Regions from separate parts of the Paenibacillus sp. FSL H7-0940 genome, predicted to be linked through region 1. Evidence: riboswitches for the same ligand, from Rfam matches in the RefSeq annotation. Region 1 holds a riboswitch; each other region holds the start of a gene.
What was found. Region 1 has a riboswitch for S-adenosylmethionine ahead of mmuP (S-methylmethionine permease). Riboswitches for the same ligand answer to the same signal wherever they lie in the genome.

Region 1 (10,425 bases):
CCGTCCTCGGTGATGGGATTATGCCCGTTTTCCAAGGGTTGAAGCCTTCACTATTATCTTATACGGGCTATGAGGTGATGTTAATCATGACTGCCTATATGAAAAATCCGAAGAAGAGCAATAAAGCGATGACCTGGGGGATACTCATATCCACTATTATCTACTTGATCACGGTGGTGATGGTTATAGGCAGTTTATCGCTCGATGGCATCAAAACTCGAACCTGGCCAACGCTGGATTTGGTAAGAAGCTTCGAAATCCAGGGTCTGATATTCGAGCGTTTTGAATCCTTATTGCTGGTCATCTGGATTATGCAAATCTTTTCGACTACAGCAATTACACATTACTGCGCTTCGGTGGGTATTCGTGATTTGTTTCGTTCCAAAAAAATCAAAGGCATCATGTACGGCCTGCTGCCGTTCATTTATCTGACAGCAATGATACCCAAAACAGTGGATGATACCTTCGTACTAGGAGATATGCTAGGCAATGTGTCCGTATTTTTGTTTGGCATTTTACCTCTGGTACTACTGTTGTTAAGTCTGATTCGCAAAAAAGGAGGCAAGCATGCATGATTACATTCCGCATGTTGTTACGCTTAGCCACTGTATTATGCATTCTCTTAACGATATCCGGATGTTGGAGCAGTCGAGAGATAGAGGATCTAAGTGTCTACGTTGGTCTCGGGATCGATATCGGCAAAGAGACGGAATTTGAGGAGAACATCGCCAATCAGGGAGGAGGGTACTCCAAGCAGAACAATTTGACGGCCACGGTACAGATTGCTCCCGGTAATTCCAGCAGTCAAAAGAGCCAACAATCCGGTTCGCCTGCTTCTGGTAAAACGTCCTATTCCAATGAACAGCTTACCGGAGATTCCTTGCTGCAAATCTTTCGTCAGTTTGCACTGAGACGAGATCATCCGCTCATCGGACATCATCTGAAGGTTATCGTTGTGTCCAAGGATATCGCCAAAAAGTATGGTCTGGACCAGCTGCTGGATTTTGTCCTTCGGGATAACGATATTCGTCCTAACTGTCTGGTGTTGATTAGCCATCATCGCGCTGTTGATGTACTGACTTCAGATGATCCTTCCCGGATTCCAGCATTTTATCTTACAGGTATTACCGGTAATTCATACTTGTCCAATAAAATCCTGGACCCCGTTCTACTCTCCAAATTAGATGCACAAATGCAATCCGGTTCCAGCTTTTTGCTCCAGAATGTACTGAACTTCAATGGAGAGGACAAGTTCTCCGGTGCCAGTATCTTTGATGGGAAAACAACAAAATTCATCGGGGAACTCAGCCAAACGGATCTAGAAGGGCTATCTTGGCTCAGACCTAAAGAAAAAGGAGGTATCTTGAAGACATACAATAAAGAGGGGTTCACTGTTGTATATGAAATGAAGAAGAAAAAAACAACAATAATTCCAAAAGTGGTTGGCGATGATATTTCATTCCATGTGAAAACTGAATCCGAAGGCTGGTTGATGGAGGATTGGCGTGCTCCCGAGGAAGAGGAAAAAGGTGCGTATCTCAGTGAATTGGAAAAAGAATTTGCTGAACTTGCCAAACAACAGATTCGACAGTTGTTATACAAACTTCAGCATACCTATAAAGTAGATGTTGCGGATTTTCGGGATAGCTTGCGTATTAAAGAACCTAAAACATGGAAAAAAGTCAAAGACGATTGGGATAAAATTTTTAGCACCGTGCCGATCACCTATGAGGTAAAGACCACCATCACGAATCCGGGGTCTTCCACCGAATAGCGAGGTGTGCCATATATTATTTAATTGTTGACACATTCATGATAGATCGCTATATTAGTAAAAAATCATTTTCTTATCCAGAGAGGTGGAGGGACTGGCCCTTAGAAACCTCAGCAACAGATCTGAAGGATACTGTGCTAATTCCAGCGGGTGAAAGCCTGATAGATAGGAGCGTTTGTTTTTATTTGTCAGTAACGGCGCACTCTTTAGGCAGAGTGGGTCTTTTTTGTTTTTTCTGGATGAAGAAGTAGGGGAGCAGCAGGTATGGAGAACAACAACGACAAAGGGCATTTTCAGCGGAAAATGCAGGCACGGCATGTGGTCATGCTCTCTCTCGGAGGAGTCATTGGAACGGGATTATTCCTCAGCTCAGGTTACACGATTCAGCAGGCGGGACCACTGGGAACCATTCTGTCCTATCTGATTGGAGCCATCGTTGTATATCTGGTGATGCTCTGTCTTGGTGAACTGTCTGTTCATATGCCAGAGACGGGAGCATTTCATAGTTATGCAGCCAAATATATCGGACCGGCAACAGGTTACACGGTGGCTTGGTTATACTGGTTAACCTGGACTGTTGCGCTTGGCTCCGAATTCACAGCCGCCGGATTGCTTATGCAGCGCTGGTTCCCATCGGTAAACGTATGGATATGGAGCGCGGTTTTTGCACTGATGATCTTTCTGTTTAACGCTCTAACGGTGAAATTTTTTGCGGAATCCGAGTTCTGGTTCTCATCTGTAAAAGTAGTGACTATCGTAATCTTCATTATTATCGGTGGCGCAGCCATGTTTGGTATCATTCCCATGGCGGATTCTGAACCGGCTCCATTTCTATCGAATATTACCGCATCCGGGTGGTTCCCTCATGGGGCTACAGCGATATTGATGACCATGCTTGCTGTAAACTTTGCCTTCTCAGGCACCGAGTTAATCGGCATTGCCGCCGGTGAGACGGAGAACCCGGAAAAGACGATACCAAAGGCTATTCATACAACGCTGTGGCGTTTGGTTATTTTCTTCATCGGAACGATTATTATCTTGTCGGCCTTGCTGCCCATGTCGGATGCCAGTGTACTGGAAAGTCCGTTTGTAGCGGTAATGGAGCGGGTGGGTGTACCCTATGCAGCAGACATTATGAACTTTGTTATTCTGACGGCGATTCTCTCTGCTGCCAATTCAGGCCTGTATGCATCTTCACGTATGCTCTGGTCTCTGGCTGACAAAAGAACGATCTCTCCGTGGTTTGCCAAATTGACCAAAAGCGGAGTACCGCTGAATGCACTTCTGATTAGTATGGTGGGTGGTGCGCTGGCTTTGCTGTCCAGCATCATTGCGCCAGGTACCGTGTATATTACACTGGTTTCCATTTCAGGTCTGGCTGTCGTTGCAGTATGGATGAGTATCAGTGCCTCCCAATACATGTTCCGCAGACAATATATCCGGGAAGGACATGCGGTCAAAGATCTGGTCTACCGCACACCACTGTATCCGGTGGTACCAATTGTTTCATTTATATTATGCCTGGCTTCATGCATAGGTATTGCCTTTGACCCGACACAGCGAATTGCGCTGTATTGTGGGGTTCCGTTTATCGCAGTATGTTACGCTGCTTATTATCTGACAGAACGTGTGAATAAGAAAAGAGGACAAGTACATGACGCAAGCACAACAGACTAACCCCATAGAACAGATCCTTCGTGAACATCCGGTCATGATTCTGGATGGAGCGTTGGCTACGGAACTCGAACAGCATGGATGTGATCTCGATGATCCACTATGGTCTGCTCGTGTGTTGCTTGAGAATCCGGATGTTATTGTTCAGGTCCATGCAGATTATTTTCGAGCAGGAGCCGACTGTGCGATTACATCCAGTTATCAGGCGACGGTGGATGGTTTCCGTAAGAGAGGGATCGATGAACAGTCAGCACTGGAGCTGATCCGGAAGACGGTGGAACTGGCTGTACAGGCGAGAGATGACGTGTGGGCAGAAGTGCAGAGTAGTTTAGTAGGGAGAGAAAGCTCGACAGGTCAGCTTGTAGAAGCTCCTTCGGTACGTTCCGAGAACGTAGAGAATGAGGAGCATATAACAGATCGTACAGTAGATCGCGAAGGAGACAGTTTTCGTCCACGTCCAATTATTGCCGGGTCCGTTGGTCCGTACGGCGCCTATCTGGCGGATGGTTCAGAGTATGTGGGACATTACGGCGTGTCGGATGAGACGCTGGCCGCATTTCACCGTCCACGTATGGCGGCGCTGCTTGAAGCGGGTGCTGATATTCTGGCGTTTGAGACGATTCCTTCCCTGCAGGAAGCACAGGTGCTGGTTGATGTACTGAAGGAGTTCCCTCATGCGTATGCCTGGTTATCATTTTCTTTAAAAGACGGGACAAGCATCAGCGAGGGCACACCGCTTGAGGTATGTGCACAGACGTTTGGCTCCGAGCCGCAGATTGCGGCGATTGGCCTGAACTGTGCTCCGATGGAAGTGGTGACGGAAGCAGTGGGTATTCTCAGCAGTGCTAGCGACAAACCTGTTATTGTGTATCCGAACTCAGGTGAGACGTATGATGCAGTGACGAAGACGTGGAGCGGACAGGGTACCTGTGGCAGCATGAGTGATGCTTCGAAACAGTGGGTTGTTGCGGGCGCGCAAATTATTGGCGGCTGCTGCCGTACTACGCCACATCAGATTGGTGCACTTGCGAAGAAATGGCGGAATTAGTTCATATCATGATAACAAGCCCTTCCACATCCTATAGAGGTATGGAAGGGCTTGTTTTATTGTGTTAAGGCATTCTGATTACATTATTCGATAACCAGTATACGTGGCGATGCTTCCCGAATGATTCTCGAAGAGAACCACGAGCCAAGACTGGCTGCAATGATGCTTAGACAGGTGAACAGTACCATTCCACCCCAATGCAGGATCAGTGGAAGCTGTACGATACCATAACCGGAAAGGACCATTTCGAGTAGAAGAGGCAGCAGGTATACGCCGACGAAAATACCCAGTATGGCTCCCACGGAGGACAGTATGAACATTCCCATGGTGAGCGACAACCGGATTTGGCGAGATGTCATTCCCAGCGATTTGTATATCCCGTACGTTCTGCTTTCTTTACGGATATTGATTCTACAGGTACTGAAAATAATGATGAACGTCACAATGATAAACAGCAATCCGATCAGGCTCATCGGATAGATCAGGATGTTAGCGGCTTCCGCGTAAACCGAATCAAGCAAAGTCTTTTGAGTGACTACCGAAGCAAAATCTTTAAATTGCTCATTTAATTCCGAGGCAACCTTACCCGCTTGTGCCATATCGTTCACATTGATGAAGATAACATCAAATTCACTATAATCCGGGTTCACACTTCTCATGGCATCAATGGTGATTCTGCCTGAAACAGACATGTTGGCGAACGCCTGATAGATGCCTGTGATGAGGAATGTACGCTTTTCTCCTTCAATATAGATATCGATAAGATCACCGAGATCTTTATTTGATGTTTTGGCTACACTTACACCAATGGCAATTTCATTCGCATGTTGTGGGTTAACCCCTTTTAACGTTTCGAATCCAAGTTCCTGATAACTCCCGTCCAGTACACTCAAGTTGAGACTGATGGATTGGCCCTCTACTGCTGCCAAAGACTCCGGGCTAATTACACCCGTTGTGTTCCCTTGCCAGCCTACATTGCTGATCCTCGAATCCTGCGCTAACACGTGCTTTAGTTCAGCCTTGGGGAAGTTACTTTTGTTCACTACGACTGTTGCGATATTGGCATTGTCATACCCCCATTTAGCTGCGGTCTGTTCAATTCCGTTTATACTGGTCAGCAGAACATACCCCAAAACTAGTACGGAGGAAGCCATGGTAGTCAGCAGGATTGTTAGAACAGAGCTTTTGGTGTTTTTGAACACATGTCGGAATCCAAGCACGGCGGTCACAGGCAGTCGTGTGAACCCGATCCAGTGCGCCAATGGCGAATTCATTTTGCCAGCCATCCGGCTGTGATCTGTCTCCGACATACCATAACGAATAGCCTGCACGGGCTGTATGCTGCGTGCCTTTTTGGCATATAACACAGTGAACAGAATCACTAGAGTAAATAGTAGTACGCCGGCCAGTATGGCCGCATCCAATCCTTGGACTGGAATGTTCTGATTCCCCACTCGAAGAGAGGATACAGAAATATTAATGATCCATTTGGATATCCATATACTGAGTGCAAGTCCTGGGATAATGGCTACGATGGATATCAATGCATATTGAATAACATAGGTGCCTATCGTTTTTCGGGAAGTCAGACCTAGTGATTTGAGGATTCCTATCGTTCTGTAATTGGCCAGGATGGCATCCGCAATCGTAAATCCGATGGTCATCAGGGCGATAGAGAGCATGACAACACCCATGAATATCATGATGAATCCAATAACCTGATTGATGATCAGATAAAAAGAGGCAATGGCCTCGAACTCCATTTTGGATTCCAGAAACGGAATACCTGTCTCACGATTGTACCGTTCCCAATACACCGAATTCATGCTGTAATCGTTAAAATGGATGCCCATCATACGATTCTCGTTGCCAGCAAGTGTAGCGAGATCATGTTGATAATCGGTAGGATTCATCCAGACCCGTGCTGTATTGGAGAAGGGTGCCCCATATGGTACATCGATGACAATGCCCGATACATTCAATTCGAGTGTGCTTGAGCCGGTTTTGAAGCCAATGGTATCACCTACCGAAATATGATAAGCATTCGCCATGGACGTTGGAATCCAGACTGAGCCTTGTTCGGGAACTGTGTCGGGCGTCCCGCTTGAGAAAATTAGTTCATCCACACCCCATGGCGGCGGAGGCGTATTAAACATATACAGGTAGATGTTAGGGATGTGAGTTTCATTCAAAATGATGCCTGACAATGTACGATACGTTAGCAAAGGGGACACCTGAGCTCCATCCTGAGAAGCCCACCAGTTGTGCACAGCGTCAGGGTCATTGAGCCCTTTTTCAAACGTCAGGATCTGATGAGATCCATGGGTTCGGGTATGCATTTCATAAAACTGATTGCCTGTGTTCGCCAGAATGACAATAGCTGTAGATACAAGAAGTGTCGAGAGTAGCAGGAGCAGCGCAATCAACGCATTTTGTATTTTGTTCCTACTCAGATACGACAAGCTAAGTTTAAACATGACTGCCATCGTTATTCCTTCCCCGTAACCAAAGCGAAGATAATCGCTTCACGATCCTGAATTTGATGTTCGTCATAAGTGTCAAACTCAAGGATTCCGCCAATCTTGCCGTCCAAAATGTAGATCAGGCGATCTGCCCGACAGGCGGCCTTGATATCATGCGTCACCATAACAACGGACTGTCCTTTCCGGTTGAGATTCGTAAGGATATCGAGAACAGCTGTGCCGTGTTCCATATTTAAGCTTCCGGTCGGTTCATCCGCAAAAATGATATCCGGCGAATTGATCAAAGCCCGTGCAATGGCAGCTCGCTGCTGCTGTCCTCCGGAAGTTTGGGAGGGAAGGCGATTACGCTGTTCATCGATATCCATGGCATTCATCAGCTCAGCAGCGCGGGATTGGATGTCCTTTGTTTTGTTTCCAGCGATATATCCCGGTAAAGCGATGTTCTCTTTGATGGAAAGGTCCGGGACCAGATTGATGCTCTGATAGATATAACCAATCCTGCGGGTGCGGAAGTTGGACATTTCTCGTTCACTGTAAGCGTCAATCCGCTGGTCGTGAAAATAGACCTCACCTGCTGTGATCTGGTCCAGTCCGCTTAGCAGATATAGGAGGGTTGATTTGCCAGAGCCAGAGTTACCCATGATGACCGTGAATTCTCCTTCATAGATGTCGATATCAACATTACGGATGGCATGATGTTGCTTACTTCCGCTGTTGTACGTTTTGCACAGATTCTGTGCACGGATAATCACTTTTTTGGACAAGTCGAATCACTCCCGAGTACAGTATAGGATTCATTCTAGAGGAGGGATGTTGAGGAAGCCTTATCAAATTATGAATAAAGTATTACAGCTGTGGAGTGTAGGTTCAGGTGGGCTCAGCAGATCGGCAGATAGAACCGGAAGGTTGTACCTTGGCCTTCTTTACTAGTAAAGGAAATATGACCTCCGTGTGCTTCAATAATGCTTTGGCAGATAGAAAGGCCCAGCCCTGTACCTTCCTGAACACGTTGTTCTGCATGACTCGTCTGGCCTCTGAAGTAACGCTGGAAAACAAAAGGCATATCCTGCACACGTATTCCCTGACCCGAATCCGCAATCGTCACTTTCAAGTGTCCGGATTCCAGTTCCATATCTATACGTATCGTGTCTCCTGGAGCTGTATGCTTGAGGGCATTGGCGGCAAGATTGGAGATCACCTGTTCAATTCGAGTGGGGTCGATAGCGATTAACACATTGGGGATGTAGTTGGGTCCTTTATAGATAAGCCCCTTTGTTAGGACAACATGTTCAATAGGTTTCAACATCGTCTCCAGTATAGGCGCACTGTACATTTCACGGGTTTCCACCGAAATTTGCCCCAATTCCTGAAGTGCATGAACCAGCAGATCCTCCACAAGGCGTGCCGTTTTATCCGTATGGGTCCGCATGACTCCCATATATTCCATCAGCGTCTCCTGATCGTTGCATAGTCCTTCCTCAATAGCTTCTATGTATGCTTTTATCGTGGTAATTGGTGTTTTAATATCATGAGATATATTGGTGATGAGTTCTTTTTGTGCTTGTTCCTGCTGGATACGCTGCTCGCTCATATGTTTAATCTCCGTGCGCATGAGATCAAACATGGCATATACTTCGAGTAATTCATCGTTCCGGTTGTACTGGATGTTTTCTTCATAATTGCCTTTAAGCATGGATTCCGCATGTTGCTTCAATTGATGGATGGGAGAGAGCAGGTGTTTGTCCAGTTTTCGTTTCATCCAGAATAGAAATAAGCTCAGGATCAGTGACAGGAGCATGAGTGCGCTAATCAATATAACCGCTAAAGTCATCGATTGCTGAACCGTAACCATGGCTTGGGGGATGGAAAAGATAGCATTGCCGATCTGACTTCCCACGGGTCCATCCATCACGGGAAAAGCAATATCAAGCAAATCGTTACCGTCCGCGGCCTGCGTGGCATGATGCAGATCATAATGAAGGGCTGAACGCAGATTAACTTGCGTTCCTTCAGAGGTGGGGTCGGAGGACAGAATGACTTTTCCATCCAAGTTTAGATAGGTAAGCAGAACCCCGGTCTCTCTGGCGGTGGAACGTATGACTTCACGAATATTTTGTTCATTAAGATGCTGATGATTTTGCTCCAAAGCGAGTAAGATTGGATTGACCTTGAGTCGAACCTGATTCAGGGACAGATTGGATTCGCCTGAATTTCGATCTTGTAACAGCATCATCGACAGTGCAAGGATACTTAAAACGATAATAATGAGAAGCCCAAGTGTTGTTAACAACCAGCGTTTGGACCAGCTGTTCAATGACATGTGGGAGCCTCCAATCTCACTTATTCGTAATTGAATTTGTAACCGACACCCCATACCGTCTTCAGAACGATCGGATGCGAGGCATCTGCCTCGATTTTCTCACGCAGTCTGCGAATGTATACGGTTACGGTATTTTCATCGCCGTAGGTTGCATATCCCCAGATGGCGTCGAGCAACTGGGCTTTGGAAAATACCTGATTCTTGTGGCTTGCCAGATAATGAAGTAGTTCGAATTCTTTGGCAGATAGAGATACTTCCGATCCGTTCAATGTAACTTTATAGGCTTTTTTATCAATCACCAGGTTTCCAAGATGCAACAGATCTGTTCTGTCTCCAACGGATGTCATACTGTCATAACGCCTGAAGTGGGCATTAATTCGTGCTAACAATTCGCTCAGCGAGAAGGGCTTGGTCATATAGTCGTCTGCTCCAAAGCCAAGACCAAGTACCTTATCGGTATCACTGCCTCTGGCACTTAGAATGAGGATGGGGATATTGTTGCGCCTTCTGATCTCTCGACAGACCTCGATCCCGTCCATGTCCGGAAGCATAATGTCCAGAATGATATAGTCTGGTTGAATAAGCTCCATAATCTGAAGTCCATCTTGTCCAGTGGCTGCCACGGCGGCTTCATATTGATTTTTGGTTAAATAATCTCGCAGAATGCGCGAAATATCTGATTCATCCTCAATGATGAGGACTTTGCGCTGGTGGGTTAGCATATGTATCGCTCCAGTATGATAGATATGGATTTAATGGATATGTATGAATTTGTAAAAAAACTGTCTCTATAATTGTACAGTCTTGTTCTGTGGGAGTCACATGAAAAAATATTGAAGTGAACTTCATTCTTATAAAAAACGTTCTGACTTCCAGTCGTACTGAAAGTTGATTACAGTTCAATGTATCAAAATAACCCATGAACCTCTTTAAGGTCATGGGTTTCTGATACTGAACATCATACATGCTCCAGATCATCGATAGGCTCATGCTGCTTGGATTTGAGATATTCCGCCGGAGACACACCAAAGTGTGCCCGGAATACCCGGTGGAAATAGGAGTAACTTGCAAAACCGCAGGATTCGGCAATATGCTCCAGTGTCATTTCACTGTATTTCATTCGTTC
Region 2 (10,425 bases), 2.9 Mb from region 1:
CCCAGGAAGCGACAGCTTCCACATCTGTGATCATCATCAACGGATTGGTTGGTGTCTCAATAAATACAGCTTTGGTATTCGGCTGACGAACATTTTCCAGTGCTGCAATGTCATTTGTATCCACATAACTTGCGGTTACACCGAAACGGGACAAGATGCGTTCAAGCAGACGATAGGTTCCGCCGTATAGATCCAGCGATACAATCAGATGATCCCCTTGACCGAACATGGCAAAGATGGTTTGTAGCGCGGCCATACCTGAGCTACAGGCAAATCCTGCATCACCGGACTCCAGCGCTGCGGCCGCCTCTTCCAACACTTTGCGAGTTGGGTTGGTCGTACGAATATAATCAAACCCCGTGCTTTGTCCAAGCTTCGGGTGGCGAAACGCAGTGGATTGATAGATCGGAAAGTTAATGGCGCCTGTAACCGGTTCATTGATGGACCCAATTTGTGCTAAGCGGCTTTCGATTTTCAACTTGTTGTTGTCTTCCATTGCTGCATCCTCCTGTAATCTCGATTAGATTTGCGGGCCAATATCGTAAGGTGTTTCTTGATACACATAGTAATTGAGCCAGTTAGAGAATAATAAGTTGGCATGAGCGCGCCAAGTAGCTGGTGGCACACGGGAAGGATCGTCATTCGGATAATAATGTCTAGGCAATGCGATATCCAACCCTTTAGCTGTATCCCGGTCATACTCCCACTTTAATGAGAACGGGTCATACTCGGCATGTCCTGTGGCAAAAATCTGTTTGCCGTCTCTGGTAGCAACCAGGAAGATCCCCGCTTCCTCAGATTCAGCCAAAATCTCTAATTTCTCATTCTTTTCAATATCTTCGCGTCTCACTTCCGTATGACGGGAATGTGGAACGTTGAATACTTCATCGAATCCACGCAACAACGGAACATGTGGTTTGTTGATGGTATGTGGGAAAACGCCAAAACACTTTTCATCAAGTGCAACCTTGGGTACGTCAAAATGATGGTACAAACCTGCCTGGGAAGCCCAACATATGTGGAGGGTTGAAGTCACATTGGTTTTAGTCCATTCGAAGATCTCCTGGATTTCATTCCAATAGTTCACGTCTTCGAAATCCATCTGTTCCACAGGGGCGCCCGTAATGATCATTCCATCGAAACGACGGTGTTCAATCTCATCAAAGGTTTTATAGAACAGATCCAAATACTCCTGAGACGTATTCTTCGACGTATGGGATTTGGGATGTACGAGAACGACATCCACCTGAATAGGCGTGTTTCCCACCAGACGAAGCAATTGTGTTTCGGTCGTTTCCTTTGTGGGCATCAGGTTTAATATAGCGATACGGAGTGGACGAATATCCTGCTGATATGCAGAAGTTTCATCCATGACGAAGATATTCTCTCCTTCAAGTACTTCTTTTGCTGGTAGCGTATCGGGTATTTTGATTGGCATAGTAAGTCTAACTCCTCCTTGTGCATAGATAGATGCAGCCACCCCTGGCTTGATGTCTTCACATCAATACAGTTATAGACTGCCTTGAGCTTGTAAAAACATTGAATTGCTCTTTCATCCAACGTTACAAACAACCTCAAGTTCCTTAGCGAAAATCACTGCTGAGAAGTCGGGGCATATGACAAAGACCTTCCTCGGATTTCGAGAAAGGTCATATGTAAAATAGATATGCGCCTCTCTCATCTCTCAGTTACAACAGTGCCACCTGACACTTAGTCGCTGCAAGAATTAGCACCGTGCGGTATACCGCCGGTTGCCGGGTTTCATCGGGCCAGTCCCTCCACCTACTCTTGATAAGATTTCGCTGTATTAGATTGTAATTAAATATGGTTCACCGTCTACTTTATTACATTAATGCCCTCACGTCAAGATGCAGTTCGATGTCTGCTTCCCAGATCGGAACCGTTCATCATCCGTTGTCATACACTGCCTCAGGGCGCGAAATAGACACATTTTTGCGCTTGAAAGCACCTTGTACCAGCGGTATACTAAACAAGGTGTTATAAACCCTTATGTGAGAGGTGACATATTAAATGGATGGCGACCCGAGGCCTGACTGGCAGCCGAATTCCGACAAACTGCATAGAGAACTGACATCAGCATGCCGGCAGCGGGACGTGACTTCCGTTTGATTATATAGTGAACGCAGCCCTGATCTCCAGGCTCCGCTGCCGACCGGCTGATTTGTTCTTTTTGCGCCCATAATGATAATATCCGCCAAGTTGGCGGGTGCAGAAGGAGTAGATTAACGATGAAAATCCGGTTGGTAAACAACGGTGTATTTATTCCGGTGGACGACATTCAGCAGGCGCTGACTCCACCAGCGGAAGGATTTTACTGGATTGATGCAGACGTAGACGATTTGGCGGTACTTCAGCCGCTGTTCTTGATGCATGATCTGGCTGTAGAAGACTGTCTTAGTGACGAAGAACAACGTCCGAAGATTGAAATTTATGAGAACCATTATTTTATTGTGATTAATAGCATCCGTTTTGATGATGAAGAGATATTTCTACGTGCGGTCAACTTATTCCTTGGCAGACATTTCATTATTAGTGTTACCAAGCACAAGATCAGCGAATTGCGCACACTGAAACCGATCCTGTGGGAACAGGAAATCAGTACACCGGATCGTCTGCTGTATTTGCTGGTTGACTTGATTGTTGATAATTATTTCACCGTAGGTGACCGAATTGAAGCACGAATCGAGAAGCTTGAGGAAGACATTCTGATGCACACCAAAAAGTCACATTTGAGTGAAATTATCGGGCTGCGCAGTGAGATTCTGTGGCTGAAGAAAGTGCTCGGACCTCAGAAAGAGGTCATTAATACACTCAACAAAAAAGATCTGCGTCTCATCGATGATCAACTGCAAAAGTATTTCAGTGACATCTATGAGAATGCCGTAAAAATATCTGAAACCTTTGAGACATATCGCGACCTGATGGGCAACTTGCGAGAAGCCTACCAATCCAGTATTGCGAACCGGGCGAATGAGATCATGCGTGTATTTACCGCCATTACCACGGTCTTCATGCCGCTGACGGTCATTACCGGTATATACGGCATGAACTTTACGAATATGCCAGAGCTTAACTGGAAATACAGTTATTTTGTTGTGATTGGCCTGATGGTTACCCTGGGCCTGAGCATGTTCTTCATTTTCCGCAAGAAAGACTGGGTATGAACTCGTATGAAATAAGAAAGACGAAGCGCTCCTCCGGGAGAAACGCCTCGTCTTTTTTCATTTCTGATCATTAACCAACATTCTTCTCTGTCTCTGCGTGCCGACGGAAGCGGATTCGAATCATGCGCAGTCTTTCATAGACCTGCTCCAGACTTCCTCCATCGGGTTTCTCTCCTCCATACACCTTATGTAATACTGGCTTCAGGAACGTATCTCCCAGCTCCTCATACGCACTCCATACGGCCTCTTGTTCGTTCTCTGGCATCACTGCCAGCTCCACATCAAGAAGACAATCGGTGTCATAACCTTCGTGATCCAGTGCCTCTAACAGCTCAACCAACTCGCGTCGGGATAATCCGGATCGATTAACAATCTCCTCTAACGTATACCCTTCCTTCATGCCTTCAAGCACCTGCTTACGCGTGGTGAACTTATCAAGTTCCTGCTTGTACTTCTGCTCTCTCTGCTTGTATAACCAACTCTCATACTCTTCTTCCTTCAGCGCCGTGTATACCCAGTCCAGCGGGAATGTCGTTGAACGTTCCAACCCGTTTGTAATCTCCATCCATTCCGTACCATACTCAGTTGCTTTGCTCTCTCCTACGCCCGGAAGTTGCATCAGTTCATCCAGCGATTGCGGAACAAAGGCACTGATCAAACGCAACAGACGATTCGTTGCAATAAAATACGGTGCCTTCCGGTCAGACACAGCTCTCTTCCTGCGCCATGTGCACAGATCCGTATATAATTGCTCATTGCCGTATAACTCACTGTAACAATGGAGCCGCTGTCCACCATAACTGCGTGACTTCAGATCATCATTCTCATGAAATAACCCCTGCAACTGCGGTCGGTACCCCTCACTCATCTGTATGGCAAGCTGATGACGGTAAATATGAAGCAGCTCCTCCCAAGAAGTCCCTTCATACCAGATGCTGTCCTCACGCTCTCCTTCCTCGTAGCGACTCCATCCCAGCTGCCAACTATCTTCCTCTTCCCCAATCCATAACTGTGCATACTCTGCATTCTGATCTGACATTCTGGACAATCTGTTCATGAAAATGACTTCCATTTTCGTTCCCTCCCTTTGAATATTCAGCTTATACGAGTTAAAGATGCTACCTATAGGCAGCACAAAAAAACACCCCTCCTGCAAAATCCATGCAAGAGAGGTGCTTCCTCATTAACCGTACTATGCTGTTGCCCATATCATACCACAATGGTAAAATTCGTCAATCCCTTAATGACCTACTTATTCAATGCCAACTTGGCAAGCGCCAGTGAACCACACAGACCCGCATTGTCACCAAGTCCTGGTGAAATAACATACTGGTCAATGTCGGATTGAAGTGCCGGATGCTGAACGTATCCAGCCAGCAACTCCTGCAGTTTGCTACGAACCATCGGGAACAGGTGCTCCTGCTTCATTACTCCTCCACCCATGACAATTTTCTGCGGAGAGAGAATCAGAACATAGTTCATCAGGGCGTGTGCCAGGTAATGTGCTTCGATCTCCCAAGATTTATGATCTGCAGGCAGTTCATAAGCCGGTTGCTCCCAACGTTTGTTAATGGCTGGACCTGCTGCAAGGCCTTCGAGGCAGTCACCATGATACGGACAGAAACCCTCGTATGTATCCTCCGGATGTCTGCGTACAATGATATGTCCCATCTCTGGATGTGACAATCCATGGACCATTTTACCGCCAACCACAGCACCTGCACCAATACCTGTACCCACAGTGATATACAGACAGCTCTCAAGACCTTGTGCAGCGCCCCAGGTTGCTTCTCCAAGTGCCGCACCATTCACATCCGTATCAAATGTCATCGGCACATCAAAATGCTCCTTGAGCTTGCCAATCACGTTATACTGTCCCCAATGTGGTTTAGGTGTTGTTGTGATATAGCCATATGTTGGGCTTCCTTCAATCGGATCAATCGGACCGAATGAACCTACACCCAGAGCTTCAATGCCTTTGCCTTCAAAAAATGAAATCACTTGAGCCATGGTCTCTTCCGGTGTTGTTGTTGGAAAACTTACGCGTTCCAGAACTTCTCCGTTTTCTGTGCCAATACCACATACAAATTTGGTTCCGCCTGCTTCAATTGCGCCTAAGATCGTCATGTTAGTCACACTCCCAAGTTAGTTTAAAAAGGAATTCAAATTGCTTTACTTGATGACACGATAATTACCCTGCTACTTGTTCTCCAGCTTGGACAATCGTTTCATTAACGTTTGCCTCCAGCTGTCTGACAGCGCAGGAATGGCCAGCAACGCCTGAATACCTTCGACATTTTCTTTCCCCTGATGCATGATTCGATTGGCTTCAAGAACCGTCATTGAGGCTGGATCGGTGCTGATCCGTCGAAATATCGATAAAGGCCCTACCTCACCTTCTTGCAGTACACGAAAGTAAAAGCCGGTATATCCACTCTCCTGAAAATAAACAGGCAGCTCCTTATAGTCATACCTCACACCCAGCTTGAAGCAAGGTTGTCTGGGCTGACTGACCTGCACTGTGGCTTCGCCCAACTCGTACACATCACCAATCCGTACGTCTTCTTCGGCACAGCCTTCAACCGTCAGATTTTCTCCACAAGCTCCCCAATCCAGCTTGCGATTCATCAGTTGTTCCAGCGCCGGATAACGACTGTAATCGTATACACAAACGGCTTTGTCAGGGCCGCCATGATGCACCAGATCCGCCTGCGCGTCCCCTGTCATTCCAGTGAATGACAGGAAAACCGCGTCGGATACAGGATGTTTCACAATGCCGCTCAGCACTTCACGCTTCTGCCCAGGGAGCAGTTGCGGCAGTCCTACATTAATGGCCAGAACAGCTGTATTGCCCTCCCCTGGCTTTCGATCAGATGTGAGTGTCATTTGCGTCATACCTCCCATAATCACTTTCTTTTAACGCACAGAGCCGCCAAATACGAGTGTATTACTCAATAGCCGACCTGGAGAAGTCAGCATTTTGCCCCCGGCATACATACCCGAGGAAGCACCGCCATCCAGATTCATGGCCTGTTTGGCACCAAGCTTCTGCATCACTGCTGCCCACTCCTTGATTGTTGCTCCGGAAACGGTAGCCAGCATAACAGAGCCGTCCGCCATGATCGCAATACCACTTCTGGCTCCGGAAGCATTAAGAATCTTGGCATCCTTGAAACCTTCGCTCGTCGGATTGACAGCTACCTTACCGTCTTTTACCAGACGGGGTCCTGCCCCAACAGCAGTCACTACATCTTGCCAAGGGATCTCTTTGCCTGCTGCGTTCGTATACTTATAATTCATTTCTACGGTCGAACCAACGGTGAAACGGTCCGAAGAAGACTTCTGATTACCTGTGAAGACCAGTACCGAGCCATTCTTAGGAATCGCTACATTGGTATTGGGCACTTTTTTGGTCACGATACCTTTCTCCATAACAACCGCAGTGCCACCTTTGAACCCTACTGTGGCACCTCGTTCAGGGGTATACAGCATTGTTATGCTCGCGTTCGCTGAAGGTGTTCGATTAATAAAGGTTGCATACCAACTGCGTGATTTACCTTTTGTATCCGTTACTTTACCTGTCAAACTCACCTGAAGTGAGTCCATGATCGCCGAGCCGTCTTCCTTAAATCCGATGGATGTTCCGTATCTTCCAATATGTATGACCTTACCATTTGCTATTAACATACCGTATGGATCTGGTGCTCCGTTATATGCTTCAAAAAACGCTCCGTTAATGGCTGCTTGCGCACCATAGGCTTTCACAATCGATGGCAATGTTGCCGTCTGGCCAACTTGCTTCTTCGCGAGTCCCACGGTAACCGGTGTTCCCTTTGGAATCGAAACGGTCTGTACGGTAAAATTACGTCCTGCTGCTTTTACTTTCTGTACTTTGGTGCTAATTGCTGCTTTGGCATCCACTGTCTGTGGTGCACTAACTGCTCCCGAAAGAATTACGGGCAAGGCCAGGACGAGGGCCATAGCCCCTGTCCACCACTTTTTGCCTGTTCGTACGTTCTTCATGTTGCTCACCCTATTGCCACTCCCATCCAAGAGCCAAGGCTCTTCATCTCAAGTTGTTCAAACTTGTCCATCACCATATCCGGATCAAGACGCAATTCACAGATATCCAGCGCACAGGCAACCGGAACAGCACAATGAATCTCTGCCAGTTTGCGGGACAGATGAAGCATGTCCAGATCATTCTCAATCTTGTTACGCACCGAAGGGGTCAGTTTATCCATGTTGCTCAGAATCCCTTCAATGGAGCCGTATTCCTGTACAAGCTTCAACGCTGTTTTCTCACCAATTCCCCGTACTCCGGGATAATTGTCGCTGGCATCTCCCATCAGACCCTTCATGTCAATCACTTGACGAGGTGTCAGTTGTTTCTCAGCCATGAGCGTTTCAGGGTTGTACACCATGTAGTTGCCATGGCCTTTTTTCATAATAATGATACTTGTGCGGTCATTGATCAGTTGCAACATGTCGTGGTCACCCGTCAGTACCATAACATTCATATCGGTCTCTTCGGTATAATACTTCGCAAGCGTCCCGATGCAATCGTCGGCTTCGAATCCTTGTGCACCTATATTCGGAATACCCAGGCTATCCATGACTTCACGAATCAGAGCAAATTGGGGAATCAGGTCATCCGGAGCTTCGGCCCGGTTGCCTTTGTAGGCTGCATATTCTTCACCGCGGAACGTCTTACCGCCCATATCCCAACAACATACGACATGACTTGGCCCAAAAGTCTGAACCGCATCCCAGAAATAACGGATAAATCCGTAGACTGCGTTGGTAGGCAATCCTGCCTTTGTACGTCTGATATATCCGCTTGCAGATGTCGCATAAAAAGCACGGAACAACACCGCCATACCGTCTACCAGCAACAAAGTAGGTTCATTACGTTGATTCACTTGAATTTGTTCTCTCCTATCTAAATCTAGCATATAAAATATCGAAACTAATTCTATCATTATAGCATAGTTCCGCCAACCATCGTTCAGCCAAAAAAGCCCTGAATTTTGAACAATTCAAGGCTGATATTCAGCGCGTTTATGCGTTATTCCATTCCTGCTCATACGTTTCTTCCTTGAATCCAACCGTCACCTTTTCTCCATCCGTAACGATCGGACGTTTGATCAGTCGACCATTGGAAGCCAGTAAACTAATCTGTTCATCAGCGGACATGCCTGGAAGCTTGTCCTTCAATTGTTGTTCTTTGTATACTTCCCCACTCGTATTAAAGAACTTTTTCACTTCCAGCCCGCTCTTTTGGATGAGTTCTGTTAGTTCAGATTCTGATGGCGGTGAGTCAAAAATAGGGATTAACTCCAGTTCATGTCCTTGAGCTTCAAGCCATTTTACAGCTTTGCGGCATGTGCCGCATTTGGCATATTGATATATTTTTAAGTTACTCATGTATGTGTTCCTCCTCTGCTCCGGTTTCGTGTGGCTCCGGTTTCGACTTCTCGCTTCCCTTGGTTTGCTTCGCAAATCCAAAAGTCGCTCCAAATCGATACCATCGCCATGTAATTTTACTGACTTTTGCGAATGAGATCAAAACACACATTCGCGATATTTTTTGGGTCAAAATCTTACAGCTTTTATTTCTTTAAAAGCTTCAAAAGATTTGAATTCTTGAAGTATTTAACATGAAATTGGTAAACATCAATACATTAAACCATAAAGATTAGCCTACGGCATACTGTTCGGGTGCATGAAGCATCCCTCACAAGGGTTAGCAAACAGCATTGAACCCCAAACAGGACGGGCCTTGCACAAGCTACGGCAAAGGGTTCATATCTTAGGGAAGTGCTCCGACGCTCTCTCTTAGAGCATCTCCCTTGGAGCTGCCTCATCATTCAAACGCTTCTCTAGCGCGGCCATATCTGCTGGAAAAGGAGCTTGAAACGTTATGCGTTCCTTTAGAATTGGATGTTCAAACGTCAATTCACAAGCGTGTAATGCCTGGCGTTCGATCCAGGTATCCCGTTCTTCTCGAACAGCCATGGTCTGCTCATCGATCTCATGCACAGGTAGTGTCTTGTACATTCGATCACCTATCAACGGGCATCCGATAGAAGTCATATGTACCCTGATTTGATGGGTTCTGCCACTTTCCAGCTTGAGACTTATCGCACTGGCGCTACCTTCTGCCCAACGTGTTACGGTCGTGTACAACGTTCTTGCAGCGTAACCATCAGGTGTTACGATTCGGCGGTGTGGCTCTTCAGGATCGCGGTCAATCGGGCCATCTACTGATCCCTGTTCCGGGACAGGGCTTCCGTGCACAAGTGCAATATATTTCTTATCCACCGTCCCTGCAATCATCTGTTCAGATACATGTTGATGCACATAAGGGTTCTTGGCTATTGCGAGCACACCTGACGTTTCCTGATCAAGTCGATGAATCGGTCTGAACCGGAAGCGCTCACCCTTAGATTTCCAATAATGAACAACGCCATTTGCCAAAGTACCCGTATAATGTCCATGCGTCGGATGAACGATGATGCCCGCATCCTTGTTGACAATAAGCAAGTGCTCATCTTCATACAGAACGGTAAAGGGAATAAGCTCAGGCAAAATATCATCCGATTCCTCTTGCTCCATCCGAACTTCAACGACATCACCCGCAGCTACCTTGACGCTAATGTACACGCGCTCTCCATTTAACATGACACCTTGTTCGGTCAGCTTAATTTTGGACAAAAGCTTACGCGACACCAGCAGCCGCCGCTGAAGCACGGTCTTCAGCAGCCAGCCATCTTCTTGTTCGGTCACCGTGTAGACAATCGGCGAATAATACTGGCTCATTCTTTGCGGCGGAAGACTTTTTTGCTCCGCACATATTCAATATCCGCCACCTGTTGTCTCGCGTTGGCCGTCCGTGCAACCACGAAGAAATAATCAGACAGTCGGTTTAGATACCGCCGTACAGACGGATTAATATCTGTATGTTGTCCGAGTGTTACCGTGCGACGCTCTGCGCGACGACATACAGTACGGCACACATGAAGAGCAGAAGAAAGCTGACTACCACCAGGAATAATGAACCGTTCCACTTTTGGATTCTCTGCATCATACTGGTCGATCCATTGTTCCAGACGTGTGACCATTTCATCTCTCACCTTATATTTGGTCTCACTAATCTTCACAAAGGCCAGATCCGACCCGCAATCAAACAGTTCCTGCTGAACTTCCAGCAGATGTTCACGCAGATCTTCAAATTCCC
Region 3 (10,425 bases), 290 kb from region 1:
TTCACCAGTGCAAATGGAGTCATAGAACATTGGCCGCAGTTGGTGAGGCAGCCGTATTCAATCACGTCATAGTCTGGATTTTCTTCCAGTTGATCCATGACTTCATCTGTGCCAAAATGCATATTATTGGCACAAAATTCAATAATCGGTCTCATATAGGTTCACCTGCTTTGTTTGACCATTTTAATTTGTGGCCATTTGTAATATAATATAGGGGAAAGGAGTTGAAAAAAATGAGCGAAAACGCACAAAGCACCATGTATGATGAAGTAATTGATGTGCTTGACAAACTTCGTCCGTTTCTGCAACGCGATGGCGGTGACGTGGAACTGGTCGACGTGGAAGACGGCATTATTAAGCTGAAACTGGTCGGTGCCTGCGGCAGTTGCCCAAGCTCCACCATTACCTTAAAAGCCGGGATTGAACGTGCCCTTCTCGAAGAAGTTGAGGGTGTACAAGAAGTCGTACAAGTATTCTAATCAATCCTTCACGAAATAAACCTCAAGAGCCTTTCGCTTCGCATGAAGCGGAGGGCTCTTTTTTTGTGTGCATATGCAGAGAGTCCATGTTCACAGTCACCTTGACCCGTTTCCACGTACAATCCTTCAATTCACCTTTTAAGTATCCTCGCGCTGTATGGTCGGACGAATCGGATCAAGTCCTCCAGATACATCCATAATGTTGCCTGTTATAAAATCGGAATGATCAAGGCACAGATACGTAATCACTCGTGCAATATCTTCACCGCTGCCTGGACGCCCTCTTGGTGTTTCCTCGTCGATGATGCCTGCCATTTCATCAATCGTTTTCTCTTTGTTCGCACCACGAATGTCACCTGGACATACCATGTTAACCGTAATTCCATACGGGGCTTCTTCAACCGCGAGTGTCTTTGTAAAAGATACCAGACCCACCTTGGCAGCCGCATATACGGCGCGATGAGGCCAAGATCTCGCTTCTCCAGCATGACTGAAGCCAAAATGGATAATGCGTCCCCATTGCTTGCGTCTCATCTCTGGCAATACACGCTGATCCAGTAACATCGGTCCCAACAGATTTCCCTGCACGAGCATCTGGACCTCAGCTTCAGAATAATCCGCAAATAATCGTCGTTCACGGACAAATGGACCTGCGTTATTCACCAAAATATCAATGCTGCCAAGGTTACCTTCCACCTGCTCAACCAATGAAGAGATATCTTCCACCTTGGATATATCAGCCTGGATGGCAATGCACCGCACACCCTTGGCTATAATCTGAGCCTTTAAAGCCTCAGCTTCTGTTCTGCTGTGTACATAGTTCAGGGCAATATGGCACCCTTGATCTGCCAGACTGAGGGCCGTCATTTTACCAAGACCTTTGGCACTTCCCGTTATGAGGGCAATCTTTCCCTTCACGTTCATCCCCCTCTTCAAAGAGCAGTCACTATCCAGTATAAAAGATTTATCGTCCTCCTACAACTCGCTTATCCACAAGGGATTATCCACCTTTAATTCCAGATATATCTTGATCGAAATCAAACACCTATGGTACTGTCGAGGATATAACCCGAAAGGACCTCTACATGAATATGAAGAACAAAAGATGGATATCATTTCTTACACTTTTAATGTTGAGTTTATTCACAATCTCTAGTGCCTTACAGGTATCAGCGGCAAGTGAGAATGAGCAAGCACCTGATGAGTACGATTGGATTACTGGACCAGCATCTGTCTCTCTGGACGGTAAGGCCACCCTGGAAGTCCCTGAAAGCCATTCCTATCTGGATAAGCCCAATACCCAACGCTCGATACTTAACAGTGATGGAAAGCCTAATGGGAACGAAATCGGAAGCCTAACCAGCAATAGCGAATTCGGCTCGTGGTATGTAGTTTTCGAGTACGTGAAGACAGGTCATATCCATGATGACGATCAAAATTTGAATGCCGAAGAACTGTTAAGCAGTTATATCCGAGGCACAGAAGAAGATAACAGAGAACTTGATCCTGAATATAGAACGTACATAACGGGGTGGGAAATCGAACCGGCATATGACAGTACCAAACACCAGTTGGTTTACTCCCTTGGTTTCAAGAATGCTGATCAGCAAGCCATGGTCAATTACAATGTAAAACTCCTGACACGCGAAGGATACATCACAGCCATTCTGGTTACAGATACGGCCAACTTTCAACAGAGCCGTCAGGCATTCGAGGAAACCGTACTTCATAAGCTTAGCATCAATGCAGGATACACCTATGAGGAGTACAATGCTTCGACTGACAAAACATCCACTATAGGGCTCAACAGTCTTCTGATGGGCGGGATCGGGTACACAGCTTCCCAGAAATTCAGTGCTCTTCTTTTGCTCAAAAAAGGATGGGCTTTGATCCTCGTTGTCGTCCTTGGGTTAATCGGTTGGATCAGATACAAGATCAAAAGCTCACACGGAGAAGAAGAAACACTCTCTCCCTCCGAGAGAACGTACCTGCAAGAAGCAGATGAGCAGCAGTATGCTGATCAGAATGAATTATCCTACTACCGCCAATCTAGGCATCCATCCAACGCGGAGAAACAAGATAAGCCCTAACCCATCCTTTTTTGATCCCCACGTCAGCACAGATTAGGAAACATAAAATAAGCCGTATATCTCTTCTGAAGAGATATACGGCTTATTCTTAATAGCTTCACATCATGTCATACATATCGTGAATTATTCAGTTGCAGGTTCAACTGCACCTTTATAACGTTCTTTGATGAATGTTTTCACTTCTTCGGAGTGCAAAGCAGCAGCCAGCTTCTGAATCGCATCTGCATCCTTGTTGTCCTCACGGGAAACGAGGATGTTTGCGTATGGGTTACCTTGCAAATCTTCGATCAGCAAAGCATCATTCGCCGGATTCAAGTTCGCTTCGAGCGCATAGTTAGCGTTGATGAATACCAGATCCGCTTCATCCAATTGACGAGGCATCATGGCTGCATCCAGCTCAATGATATCCAGGTTCTTCGGATTGGCTGTGATGTCTTGAATCGTAGATGTGATATTTGTGTTGTCTTTCAGCGTAATAATACCTTCCTTCGCGAGCAACAACAGTGCACGTCCACCATTGGATGGGTCATTTGGAATTGCTACTTTTGCGCCGTCTGCCAATTCATCCAAAGACTTAATCTTTTTGGAGTATCCACCAAAAGGTTCAACATGAACAGGTGTTACAGAAACGAGGTTGAATCCACGTTCTTTGTTCTCTGTGTCCAGATAAGGCTGGTGCTGGAAAAAGTTCGCATCCAATTTTTTATCAGCAAGCTGCTGATTGGGTTGTACATAGTCATTGAACGTAACGACTTGCAGACGAATACCTTGTGCTTCCAGTTCAGGCTTGATGCTTTCCAGAATCTCTGCATGTGGTGTAGGTGAAGCTCCAACTTTCAATTCAACCGTGCGTGGTGCACCTGCTGAATTGTCTGCGCCGCTATCGGCGTCCTTGTTGTTTCCACAAGCTGCGAGAACCGCAATCAACATAAGACTAAGTAGAGCAAAAGACCATTTTTTCATGTGTAAAACCCCTTCTCTAATCATTTTTGTCATGTGGTGTCCGCATTATTGCATAACCATCATGTTATCTATGTGTTATTTCCTGGTGAAAAATGTAACCAAGCGATCTCCAGCCATCTGGAGAATTTGCACTAGAATGATCATCGACACTACGGATATGATCATAATTTCATTTTGATAACGGAAGTATCCATAGTTGATTGCCAGTGTTCCCAGACCTCCACCGCCAACCATGCCCGCCATCGCCGTATAGGAGACGAGCGTAACAATGGTGATCGTTATACCAGCAAGCAGTCCAGGCAGTGCCTCAGGCAGTAACACCCGTCTTACAATCTGTCCGGTCGATGCACCCATCGACTGTGCCGCTTCAATGACACCACGATCAACTTCTCGCAACGTCGTCTCCACCAAACGAGCAAAATAAGGAGCTGCTGAAATCACCAAAGGAGGTATAACGCCGAGCACCCCCGTAGCTGTACCGACGAGTATACGAGTGAATGGAATAAGAGCAACAATCAATATGATAAATGGGACTGAGCGCAAAATATTCACAATCAGGGATAGTATAGTGTACACTGCCCGTGACTTCATCGAAGCAGATCGGGCTGTCATGAACAGCAGTACTCCGAGCGGTAAACCTAAGATAACGGTAAACAAGCCTGATACACCCAAAATTTGCAGTGTCTCTATGGAAGCTTTACCAACCTCTTCCCAGCGAACTGTTGAAAAATCCATCTAACGAAGCACCTCCACATCAAGTCCCTCAGCGGTTAATTCTGATATCGTCCGATCAATCGCATTTGAATCACCCTCGAACCGAACGGTCAGCTGCCCATAAGGAACCTGTTTAATCGTAGAGATTGTTCCCTGCAGGATGGCAAAATCCACGCCTGTCTTGCGTACCGTTCTGGACAAAATCGCTTCATATGTTTTGTTACCCAGAAAGGATATCTTCACAAGTTTGGAAGCAGCACCTGCCTGCAATTCAACGCCTGCATTTGCCAGAGCGGTCTCTTCCAGAGCAAGTCCAGCTTCATGGTCACGCATCATGAAGTCCCGCGTAATCGCATGCTGCGGCTTCAGGAACACGTCTGTTACAGGTCCTTGTTCCACAATGCCACCTTGATGAATGACAGCCACCTTGTCACAGATGTTCTGAATGACATGCATCTCATGTGTGATCAGCACAATCGTTAGGTTGTACTTTTCATTAATGTCGAGTAATAACTTCAGGATTGAATTTGTCGTCTGCGGATCAAGTGCCGAAGTAGCCTCATCACAGAGAAGTACATTTGGATCACTTGCAAGTGCTCTCGCAATCCCTACACGTTGTTTCTGGCCGCCCGATAATTGAGCCGGATATTTGCTGCTGTGGTGCTCCAGACCAACCAGTGCAAGCATTTCCTTCACTTTGCGATCAATGGCTTCCTTGGGTGTATTCACAAGCTTTAGTGGAAAAGCTACATTGTCATATACCGTTGCCGAAGATAACAGATTAAAGTGTTGAAAAATCATCCCGATCTTACGTCTCTGTTGCTGCAATTCGGTTTTGCTCAGTTCAGTCAGGTTGATTCCGTCGACCCATACCTCACCCTCCGTAGGCCGTTCCAGCAAATTAATGCAGCGAATCAATGTGCTTTTTCCAGCTCCGGAATGGCCAATCACACCGTAGATTTCACCCTTTTGGATGCTCAAATTCAGCTCGGATAACGCTGTTGTAGATTTTGTTCCTTTGCCGTACGTTTTCGTTAAACCTTTTAATTCAATCAATCGCACTTGCCCCTTTCCAACCACCTACATGTATCTTTACCCGATCTAAAGGAAAACTCCCCTTAAAGTACAAAAAAAGAGCCCTTTGCAGATACAAAGAGGGCTCTTCACGTGAAAGAATATACCTTCTCATCTGCCAAAATCGTGTCTTGCACCATTTTGTAGGAATTAGCACCTAACATCTATAACGAATGATACATGTATCATGTCGTTACAAATCGGTTGCCGGGCTTCATCGGGCCTGTCCCTCCGCCGCTCTCGATAAGAAATATGTTGTTGTAGGATTTTATAAGTTCATGTAGTTTATGCTTTATAATGTGAACGTAACTTTTGAAATATCAATTATATCCGTGTAACATTCGATTGAAACTCAGTATATTCCAAGTATTCCGATTTGTCAAAGGGAATTATTTCTTTTCCATATTTTATTGATATAACTATAAGAGGCTGTTAACGTTTCACAGACCATATCGACGCCCTGACGCATTTCCTGCACATGCTGATTCAGATCCTCCAATTTCACTTTACCTTGCAAGGTCTGATGTAACTGCCACAGGTCATCGTGCATTTCTGAGTTCATGTAGTGAATTTCCATATTACGTCGTTTGCGCAGCTTGCTCATCGGTTCACGATAAGAGTCCTTGATCTGTATTAATAGCAACGCAAGATCATGATGTTCCCTCGCATAGTCGAACTGCCTTAACACAGTAAAATAAGAAAAATGCGCTTTGGTATTTGAAGTATTCAACTGGAATATTTCATTTAATACCGTGCCGACTTTATCCAGAATGGCAAAGCAGCGGATAAAGCCATCTTTGTAGAAATACACATACCGAGCATACTCGGCTTTTTCAGTCGGCGTCATATCATCCGTTGATCCTGCAACGACCTTTTTACGAAAATGAGCAGCAGCGAAACAGCTTTGCTCCAGTTCATCCAGTGAGGAGATGAGTCCCTGAGTCCACACATACAGTTTCCGATAGTCATGCGTGGGATCATGGTCCACATGCATTTGTCGTTGAAATAGCTCAAGCGTATGCGCCATTGCGTCCATCGCTGCCTTCAATTTACCTTCGTTTATACGTGGCTTTTCCCCCAACAACGTTCGCAGCATATCTAACCTCCTCTTTTCCAAATCAACAAGAATTCATCACCGTAAACGTAACACATCATCCATTCCGTGTAATTGCTGCTTGCCATAGGTTGCCCTGATCCCTCTGACATCAAACAAAGTCCACCTGTCCAATGATGTACATCACTGGATGGTGGACTTTCATATTTAAAAACGATTAGCCGGGCGATGTAGCTTGTACACCAGGAAACTCATATACGTTAAGACTCCGAACAATATGGCGATATCCAGCATATGAGCAAGAGCTACGAACATGTATACTTCCGGACGGTTCATTGTCACCATCATGAAAATACCAATGACTACTTGCATCAGAATAAGAACAACGGATACCACACCCAGAGTACGCATTTCCTTGTTGTCCGGATGATTACGGTAAGCGAAATGACCCAGGATTGCGATAACAATCACGAGCGACGCAGCTGCTGCACGGTGAGCAAAAGCAACCGCTACCCCACCCGAAAGCTCAGGAATAATCTGACCGTTACAAAGCGGAAATCCAGAACATCCACCGGCAGAATCCGTGTGACTCACAAATGCACCTGTGTATACCACGAGATATGTGTAAATGGTGGAGAACCAGACCAGATTCCTGAATTTTTTGCTAACCCGAGGGTATTTATTCAGGCGCTCCAATCCGCCATCTTTGGCCTCCTGCCTTATGCCCAGCGCCATCATTAGAGAACTCGCAAAAGCAATCAGTGCAAAACCAAAATGCAGTGCCATGACTGCTGAAGATTGGGAGAAGACAACGGCAAAAGCCCCCATGATTCCCTGGACGATAACAAATACCAGAGTTAAGAAAGAAAACAATTGCAGGTCACGGCGTGACTTGCCAAACCGCAGAAAAGCAACAAACGAGGCAATGGACAACAGTCCAGCCAGTGCACTTACAGCGCGATGGGAATATTCAATGAGTGAAGCCACAGTATGTGCGGGAACGAGTTTTCCGTTACATAAAGGCCATTCTGTTCCACAGCCAAGGCCTGATTCCGTTTTGGTTACGATGCCTCCACCAAAAGTGGCCAGAAACATGACAAGACAGGTTAATACGGTTAACCATTTAAACAAAGTTAAGTGTTTCAATTTTTTCTCACCCGCTGTTGGTTTAAGATGGCGAAGAATATTCTCCGCTTGTTTCGGTACTTTGACACTTATTTCACAACTAAATTCATTATACCGGATAAAATGTTCATTGACGTCGCGCTTTGTGACAAAATGTTAACGTCTGGTGAAATAATGACCCACAGGTCATTTGGGATATGTACAGAAACGTTTCTTACATAGAACGTGTCGAACACACAAACGCCATTTCCCTATTTCAAGAGAAATGGCGTTCTTTTTATTATACCCTTTTACAACATGAACCTGTCATACTTTTATTATCATTTATGAATCGTGTTGTACACCTCAACTGCGCGATCCAGGAACTGCTCAATCTCTTCTCTCGACTTGCGCAGCTTGTTCACATACCGTACGAGTTCGCGGCCATCTGTATACGCCACAAAGCTTGGAATGCCAAGAATATTCTGCTCTTCACTAACGGTTCCAACCTGATCCACGTCGACCTCAACCAAGGTCAGTTCACGTGCATATTTCTCTTCAACCTCAGGCATAAACGGATCGATGTATTTGCAGTCACCACACCAGTCTGCCTTGAATACGGCAATCGTCAAACGTGGGGATTGGATGGCTACATCAAAAGCCGGTTTGGAAGTAATCTGTTCCATTCAGTTCATCTCCCTTTCTGTACCTTGTCTTACCCTAAGTGAAGCAAATTGGCGAGTGGAAGTCAAATAATCAGCGCATACTTAGAATAACCACATGGTCTGTGAAAATAAACCCAGAACATCATGAAAGGATGTCACATCATGACTTCCACCAGAACCGATTCTTCCAGCGAACAACATCACGGGTCCCTTCTGCAGATGGTCCGTTCCATTCCGGGTGCTGCCCGTGAAATCTGGCGTGGCAAACAGGCTGCATGGCAAGCTTCAGCACAGCTTCGTCACCCATTGCGTGACATCGAGTGGGATACCGATACGGCAGCTGCCTTACAGTCTGAGGTGGAGCGCTTGTTACCTACCAGCAACAAATCTTTTACACGCACGGACCAGGTTCAAAACGCACTCGTCTGTGAAGAAGATTGCATCATTCTGGAAGAGATTAAGACACTGACTCAGGAGCACAATCGGAGTAATATCACCCGCACGGCAGCCTATCTGGAATGTTATGAGCAATATCCCGAACTGCATTGGGCACTACTGGCCCATATGGTCTCTCGCAACGGCGGATATCACATGACAGATCTTCAGAGTGACTTAATGCATAATCTACAGAATCAAAGCGATCGCGAGCATATGTATCGGCTGCTGGAGCGGTGCAATGCACTCATTTTCCAGGATGCATATCCACAGCTTCTGCTGTATATGAACAGTCGCCGGATCGGACGTAGCTGTTTCCATCTCTTGTCGCACTTTCACGTATCGGCGTTTATGACGCCGTTTTGGGAACGCTTTTGGCTGGAACGATGCAGTTCACTGCTAAGTGTGGCATTAATTATTAATGAGCAGAACTATATCGAGAGCCGGGTGGTGCAACATCCTTATTTTCAAAAAGAAGTACTTTCCAAACCCGCATTCCATCTGCATAATCTGGCCGGTCTGAATCATATCGTCTTTCCTCTTGGACAGGGAGCAGGACTCGCAGGACGCGTCATTGAACATTTTGGCAAACTAGATGAGCGAATCATGTTTGGTAAAGGGCTATATGCCCTGTTGTTTGGCGTGGAGCAAGTACACACACAAGTGTTGGAGTTCGCACGCTTGGTTCCCCATAGTGGCTCGCGCGCTGAATATTGGCCTGGGCTGTTTACCAATCGTGAAGACGAGGCAGGGGAACATACACTTTATGCTCAGGAGCTAATGGATGAAGAATGGCTTCCAGAAGGGCAACGATTATATAGTCCGGAACTGCTCTCCGTATGGGGGGACACGCCTTATGAACCGATCACCAGACAGGACTGGCTTCAGACTCGGGATTGTCTCGGTTATCTGACGGCACCGCGTCGGCCATGGCTGTTTGAGATGAGTCACGAACACCGGTATGGCATGCTGAAAACAGCACTGGCTCATGATGCCAAGGCCATCACACACTAATGCTAAAAATCATATAGAGCAGGCAAAGACGGATGATGTGATACCCGATGTACCGCTAATCCTCGCTTGCTGGGCTAATGTCGAGTTCAGTCGCTCAACTCTCCTTAACTATACAAAAAGCCCTGTCCGCTTCAATAGCAGACAGAGCTTGTATCGTATTTTCACAAAATATTGGAGCATGGATGATGCTCCTTGCATGTTTAACCTCTTTGCCCAGCTCCACGTTGAAGACGCATAAGTGGACGAAGAATTTTTTGCAGAATACGGGGGTAACCGCCCAGCTCGTCCTTGCGCAGTACACGCAGCACAACCATGAGAACCAGATACACCACCACAACAAGCAAACCAACCACAAGGCAGGTAAGCAAGAAGGATACACGCGCTGGCAGGAACAGTCCAAAGATCGTATTGCCAATCCAGTTCGTTGCAAATCCTACACCTGCTGCAAGCAACACTGTAATGATAAATCCTTTCCAACGATCTCCCATGATGGAGAAATCAACGATTTTACGAAGGACCCGCAGATTCAGGTACGTGATGACCAAGAAGCAGAGGGCCGTTGCAATAATGATGCCGTAAATGCCGAAGATCGGCGCCAGAATCAGACTTGCGATCAGTTTGATCACAACACCTGCTGCGACACTGATCATCGTAATCCGCGGTTTCCCTACCCCTAGTAAAATAGAGTTGGTGGTCATCATCGTAATCTGGAAAATGGTACCGAATGTTAACAAGGCAATGATCGGCGTTCCATCCAGATTGGTAAACAGCAATCCGTTGACCGAATACGCTGCCGCACAAAGTGCAATGACAATCGGCATACCAGTCAGAAT

Region 2: linked by a shared signal. The riboswitch ahead of metA (homoserine O-succinyltransferase) and the one ahead of mmuP (S-methylmethionine permease) in region 1 are both predicted to bind S-adenosylmethionine.
Region 3: linked by a shared signal. The riboswitch ahead of MHB71_RS30515 (methionine ABC transporter ATP-binding protein) and the one ahead of mmuP (S-methylmethionine permease) in region 1 are both predicted to bind S-adenosylmethionine.

What each region holds. Positions count from the first base shown of each region.
Region 1 is NZ_CP150280.1:6,637,581-6,648,005, forward strand. Features, by position in the region: gene MHB71_RS29095 (spore germination protein) at 1-575, shown strand, start outside; gene MHB71_RS29100 (Ger(x)C family spore germination protein) at 572-1,774, shown strand; SAM riboswitch class I at 1,845-1,946, shown strand; gene mmuP (S-methylmethionine permease) at 2,039-3,451, shown strand; gene mmuM (homocysteine S-methyltransferase) at 3,429-4,496, shown strand; gene MHB71_RS29115 (FtsX-like permease family protein) at 4,580-6,982, opposite strand; gene MHB71_RS29120 (ABC transporter ATP-binding protein) at 6,985-7,743, opposite strand; gene MHB71_RS29125 (ATP-binding protein) at 7,857-9,299, opposite strand; gene MHB71_RS29130 (response regulator transcription factor) at 9,320-10,021, opposite strand; gene MHB71_RS29135 (AraC family transcriptional regulator) at 10,258-10,425, opposite strand, start outside.
Region 2 is NZ_CP150280.1:3,700,490-3,710,914, forward strand. Features, by position in the region: gene MHB71_RS16205 (PLP-dependent transferase) at 1-496, opposite strand, end outside; gene metA (homoserine O-succinyltransferase) at 521-1,438, opposite strand; SAM riboswitch class I at 1,675-1,798, opposite strand; gene corA (magnesium/cobalt transporter CorA) at 2,250-3,185, shown strand; gene MHB71_RS16220 (HRDC domain-containing protein) at 3,256-4,257, opposite strand; gene MHB71_RS16225 (ROK family protein) at 4,434-5,312, opposite strand; gene MHB71_RS16230 (MOSC domain-containing protein) at 5,385-6,071, opposite strand; gene MHB71_RS16235 (phosphodiester glycosidase family protein) at 6,102-7,208, opposite strand; gene MHB71_RS16240 (5'-3' exonuclease H3TH domain-containing protein) at 7,214-8,107, opposite strand; gene MHB71_RS16245 (arsenate reductase family protein) at 8,247-8,612, opposite strand; gene MHB71_RS16250 (RluA family pseudouridine synthase) at 9,024-10,007, opposite strand; gene MHB71_RS16255 (cob(I)yrinic acid a,c-diamide adenosyltransferase) at 10,004-10,425, opposite strand, start outside.
Region 3 is NZ_CP150280.1:6,930,230-6,940,654, reverse strand. Features, by position in the region: gene MHB71_RS30545 (YuzB family protein) at 1-155, opposite strand, end outside; gene MHB71_RS30540 (NifU family protein) at 234-479, shown strand; gene MHB71_RS30535 (SDR family oxidoreductase) at 618-1,397, opposite strand; gene MHB71_RS30530 (DUF2167 domain-containing protein) at 1,571-2,569, shown strand; gene MHB71_RS30525 (MetQ/NlpA family ABC transporter substrate-binding protein) at 2,693-3,532, opposite strand; gene MHB71_RS30520 (methionine ABC transporter permease) at 3,608-4,267, opposite strand; gene MHB71_RS30515 (methionine ABC transporter ATP-binding protein) at 4,268-5,302, opposite strand; SAM riboswitch class I at 5,429-5,570, opposite strand; gene MHB71_RS30510 (Cthe_2314 family HEPN domain-containing protein) at 5,700-6,416, opposite strand; gene MHB71_RS30505 (heme A synthase) at 6,582-7,520, opposite strand; gene MHB71_RS30500 (thioredoxin family protein) at 7,820-8,164, opposite strand; gene MHB71_RS30495 (DUF2515 family protein) at 8,306-9,592, shown strand; gene MHB71_RS30490 (polysaccharide biosynthesis protein) at 9,793-10,425, opposite strand, start outside.